DNA from 2 places in the Myxococcus sp. NMCA1 genome. Region 2 is predicted to be linked to the other one. Evidence: riboswitches for the same ligand, from Rfam matches in the RefSeq annotation. Region 2 holds a riboswitch; the other holds the start of a gene.
What was found. A riboswitch is a leader RNA that binds a small molecule or an ion and turns the genes downstream of it on or off. The one in region 2 is predicted to bind cobalamin.
Positions count from the first base shown of each region.

Region 1 (2,442 bases), 240 kb from region 2:
GGGCAGCAGCGTCTCGCGCAGGCGCCGCTGGAAGTGGGCGCCCACGCGCGCGGCGTGCGCCACCAGGTCGTGCCGTTCGTAGTAGTCGAGCACCGCCAGCCCGGCTGCCGTCATCGACGGAGCCTGGAGGTAGGTCTGCGCGTGCATGAAGCCGCCAGAGCCCTGCCGCATCTCCTCCAGGTGCGCCTGCCGCACGAGCAGTGCGCTCAGCGGCGCGTAGCCACCGCTGATGCCCTTGCCGAGCACCAGCAGGTCCGGGGTGAAGTCGAACACGTCACTGGCGAAGAAGCGGCCGGTGCGTCCGCAGCCGCACATGACCTCGTCGGCGATGGTGAGGATGCCGTACTTCCGGCACAGCGCGCTCACGCGCTCGAAGTATCCCGGCGGTGGCGGGGAGGCTCCGGCGGAGGAGCCAATCACCGGCTCCGCGATGAAGGCCGCGATGGTGTCCGGGCCCTCGCGGAGGAGCGTCTCCTCCAACATCCGCGCGTAGTGCTCCGCGCCGTCGCGTGTATAGTCCTCCAGGCCGGAGCGATACGGGTAGGGCGCGGGCGTGGCGACGACCTCCGCCAGCATGGGGCCGAAGAACTGCTTGTAGTGGGGCCGTCCCGACAGCGAGAGGGCATAGAGCGTGTTGCCGTGGTAGCCAGGCACGCGCGTGATGACCTTCGTGCGCTGGGGCTGCCCGCGCTCCACGCAGAGCTGCCGGGCGAACTTCACCGAGGCTTCCACCGCTTCGGAGCCCGAGCCCAGGAACGCGGCGCGCTCCAGGCCCGGTGGCGCGAGCGCGCACAGACGGGAGGCGAGCTGCTCCGTCACCTCGGTGGTGAAGTGGGTGCCGTTGACGTAGGCGACGCGCAGCAGTTGCTCGTGGATGCGGTCCACTACCTCGCGGTTGCCATGGCCCACGCTGGCCACGAGCGCGCCCGCGGAGGCGTCCAGGTAGCGCTTGCCGGTGGCGTCGAAGAGGTGGACGCCCTGGCCGTGTGTCACCACGGGGAAATCGCGCGCGAGGTTGCGCAGCAGCACATTCCCTTGCGGGTAGCGCACGCCCTGCCTGCCTTCGTCCCGCATCGTCCGTCCTCCACGCAGCGCGGACGACCGAGGTCGCCCGACAGGGCTCCCGCGTGGAAGAAGGGTTGTCACGATGCACGCGTGTCGGCGCACACCAGGCCCCGGAGGAGCCCACGGACCGACCTTCGCCCCCACGGGCGACTGGACACACGAGCGGGGTTGGGTCGGAAAAGCCGAGGCGCGCGCGAAGACTGGCTGGAGGCTCCAGCGCTGCTCGGACCTTCCGGCCGTCCCACGCGGCTCCAGGTCGAAACCGTCCGTGGATTTCTCCCACGAACGGATGCGGGCAGGTCTTCGGGCTCGTGAGCACTCCGGCCGGAGCCGGGTTCCTACTGCTCGTCGCTTCCCAGCTCCCAGGGGGAGCCAGTGCGTGTGACGAGGTTCGTTCTCACTTACCGCTGCGGGGCAGCCCCGGATTCACACCGGGTTCCCTTTTAAGCCCAGGCCAAGGCCCAGGCACCAACATGGGGCCGTATGTACTGTCGGCCTTCTTGGACTGTCAAGGCGCGCGGACGCGCCGCGAGGGAAGGCCGCTGGAGGTGTTGAGCGAGTTAACCTCTCGTGGAGATGCGTGTTCCTGCCTGGAGACGGGCCGCGACTACGGAGCTCCAGACGTCATGACCGCACCGCTGACTCGCCGCCATCTGCTGCGCGCCCTGGGAGTGACGGGCGCGGGGCTCGTTTGTGCTCCGGGGTTCCTGGGGCGGGCGCTCGCCGCCAGTCCAGCGTCAGTCGCTCGCCGCACGCTGGTGACAGTCTTCCTGCGCGGAGGCGTGGACGGGCTCTCGCTGGTGCCGCCCATCGAGGATGCGGCGTACCACCGGGCGCGCCCTTCGCTGGCACTGCGGGAAAGCGGGCCGGATGCCGCGCTGAAGCTGTCAGGGCCGTTCGGTTTGCATCCGAGGCTCGATGCGCTGATGCCGCTGTGGCACGACGGCCGGCTGGCGGTGCTGCATGGCGTGGGACTGCCGGAGCCGGTCCGCTCCCACTTCGACGCGCAGGACTTCGTGGAGTCCGGAACGCCAGGGCGCAAGTCGACGCCGGATGGCTGGCTCAACCGCGCGCTGGAGGAAGAGGAGGGCGCCGCGCTGCGCGCCGTGGCGCTGCAACCCACGCTGCCCCGAGCGTTGTTCGGAGACGCGGGGGCGCTGGCCATGGGGCGGCTGGAGGAGTTCCGGTTGCGAGGCGGACGCCGAGGGGAGGAAGCCACCCGAGGCTTCAGTGCGCTCTACGCGGGCGCCGTGGACGAGGCGCTGCGGACGACAGGGCAGGGCGCATTCGAGGCGATGGCCCTGCTGGACGAGGACCGGCTGGCGAAGCTGCCTTCGCGCGCGACGGTGGTGTATCCGAAGGGGCCGCTCGGGCAGC
Region 1 is NZ_CP113950.1:8,178,667-8,181,108, reverse strand. Features, by position in the region: gene OZ403_RS33780 (aminotransferase family protein) at 1-1,074, opposite strand, end outside; cobalamin riboswitch at 1,343-1,553, opposite strand; gene OZ403_RS33775 (DUF1501 domain-containing protein) at 1,692-2,442, shown strand, end outside.
Region 1: it holds a riboswitch for cobalamin, as region 2 does, so the genes downstream of both, OZ403_RS33780 (aminotransferase family protein) here and OZ403_RS34760 (TonB-dependent receptor plug domain-containing protein) in region 2, are expected to answer to the same signal.

Region 2 (2,442 bases):
GCCCCCGCTTCGTCCCCGCGCTCCTCACGGGGCCGGATACCTCCCTGCGCTGGCGTTTCTCGAAGTACTTCGCCGTGGAGGGCTCGCTGGCGATGGACGTCGTCTTCGGCCGCCCCCTCATCGGCTTCCAGAGCGCGCAGGGGTTCGAACCGCTCCATGAGGGCTGGGCCGTCCGGCCGCGGCTGAGCGTCGCGATGATGGTCTTCCCGTGAAAGGTGGCCGCCCGATGAACCGCACTGACTTCGCATCGCACGCGCCTCGCGGGACGTTTCGGCACCTGCTCGTCCTGGCACTGCTGGCCTGGAGCGGAGGCTGCGCCGTGGAGGACCCCATCGCGCGGCTGCGTGTCGCGGACGGTGGGACGGGCACCTTCTCCACCGATGACGATGAGGCCCTGCTCCTCGGTGAGGAGGGCCTGGAGCTGGCGCTTCCGGATTGCGCGGAGGTCGAGCCGGATGCCGGCTCGGGCGTGGCTTGCGAGGACGCGGGGACTCAGGGCGTTCCGTAGTCGACTGGTGGCAGGCGTGGGTGGACATCCCACGCGGTGGGACTCGACGGTGAATCGCACGTCCAGAGGCTCCAGGAACTGGCGCCGCCGGAGTCTCGTGTCCATGTTGCGCGCGTCCATCCGGTGAACAGGAAGGTGCGCGTGTTCCAGCCAGCTCCTCGCGATGCGCGGGCCCATGATGGGAGCTGGCCCGTGTTGCTGTGGGAGCCTGCTTCCACGCGGCCGCGCGGTGGGACGTCCCGGTCATCCGAGAAGGCATCGACGCCCTGCGCCATGGCGCCCGTGGTTTTGGAGGTGCGCCCGCGGTTCCGCCCGGCGGACGCCGAGGTGACGGTGGGCAGCGGCGCCGAGTGCGACATCGTCCTCGCCGAGCCCACGGTGTCCCGCCTGCATGCGCGCCTTCGTCGTGAGCCGCACACCGGGCTGTGGTGCGTGACGGACTTGGAGAGCGAGCGGGGGACGTACCAGGATGGGGTGCTCATCCTGCCGGGCCGGCCCGCGCCGCTGCTGTGCCGCTCCCGGCTCACGCTGGGGAACGTGGAGCTCCTGTTCCTCCAGACGTATGCCTTCGAGCAGTCCGTGCGCGTGTCCTCGCTGACGCCCCCGGTGCGCTTGACCCGCCGGAGGTGACCTCCTAGAAAGGGCGCGCCCTTGGGTGCCCATGTCGGGCTTTCAAGAGGGAAGCCGGTGAGAGTCCGGCGCGGTCCCGCCACTGTGAACGGGCAGCCCTGAGGTCAGGGCCGGGGGCTTCGGTTTGTCGCCACTCCATCCGCGGCCGCACGCCGCTCTGGGGGAAGGCGGAAGTCCTCTTCTGGCATGACGCAGCGTGCGCCAGTCGCCAGAGCCCGTCAGCCAGGAGACCTGCCCAGGGGTGCGGCCGAGCCTTTCGCGGGCCCGGGCGGTTGGCCTTCTCTCTTCGTCGGAGGGAGCGGAAGGCGGAGCATGCGGTGGACCTTCCTCGCTGGGCCTGTCGTGTGCCTGGTGCTCAGCCTTCCATGTCCCGTCAGGGCGCAGCCTTCCGAGGCCGCTGCCCCGCCCGCGGCCGTGGATGCCTCTGGGGAAGTGCCCTCCGCCGCACCCGAGTCCGCCCCCACGCGCACTACGGTGGTCCGCGGCAGGACACCGCCTCCGCCCGAGTCTCCGGAGCGGAGGGACCCGACGGGCGCCATCACCGTCATTGATGCGCGAGAGCGAGCGGGCGAGGCGCGCGACACGGCGGAGTTGCTCGTGGGCTCGGTGGGGCTCGCGGTGCAGGACTCCGGTGGCTACGGACAGAGCAAGAGCCTGGTGGTGCGGGGCGCGTCGTCCAACGGCGTGCTCGTGTTCCTGGATGGGATTCCGCTCAACGGCGCGGGCGGCCTGTCGGACCTGTCGCTCATTCCCTCGGCGCTGGTCGAGCGCTTCGAGGTGCTGCGAGGTGGCGCGGGCGCGCGCTATGGCTCGGGCGGCCTGGGCGGCGCCATCAACATCATCACCCGCGCACCGGGGCCGAACCTGCGCACGAGTGGTGAGGTGACCTACGGGAGCTGGAACACGGCGCTGGGCCACGTCGCCGCCACGGGGCCGATGCTGGGAGGGCAGGCGCTGCTGCTGGTGCACGCGGGCCGCTCGGATGGTGACTTCGCCTACGACGTGGACGAACTGCCCGCCGTGGATGGCAATCCCCAGGTCTCCGAGCGGCGTGCCCGCAACAACGCGCAGGGTGGTGGCGCGCTCCTGCGCTACCGGCGACGGCTCGTGGGGGGCTCGCGGCTGGATGCGCTCGCGGAGCTGTCCCTGGAGGACCGTGCCATTCCGGGCACCGTGCAGAATCCCCAGTCCACCGGAGACCAGGAGCTGGGTCGGCTGGCGCTGGGCCTTCGCTGGTCGGGCGTGCTCGACGGGCTGGGGCAGGGGAGTGCGCGAGGCTTCTTCCGGCGTGATGGCCTGGAGGT
Region 2 is NZ_CP113950.1:8,416,347-8,418,788, reverse strand. Features, by position in the region: gene OZ403_RS34775 (hypothetical protein) at 1-212, shown strand, start outside; gene OZ403_RS34770 (hypothetical protein) at 227-508, shown strand; gene OZ403_RS34765 (FHA domain-containing protein) at 782-1,138, shown strand; cobalamin riboswitch at 1,145-1,391, shown strand; gene OZ403_RS34760 (TonB-dependent receptor plug domain-containing protein) at 1,451-2,442, shown strand, end outside.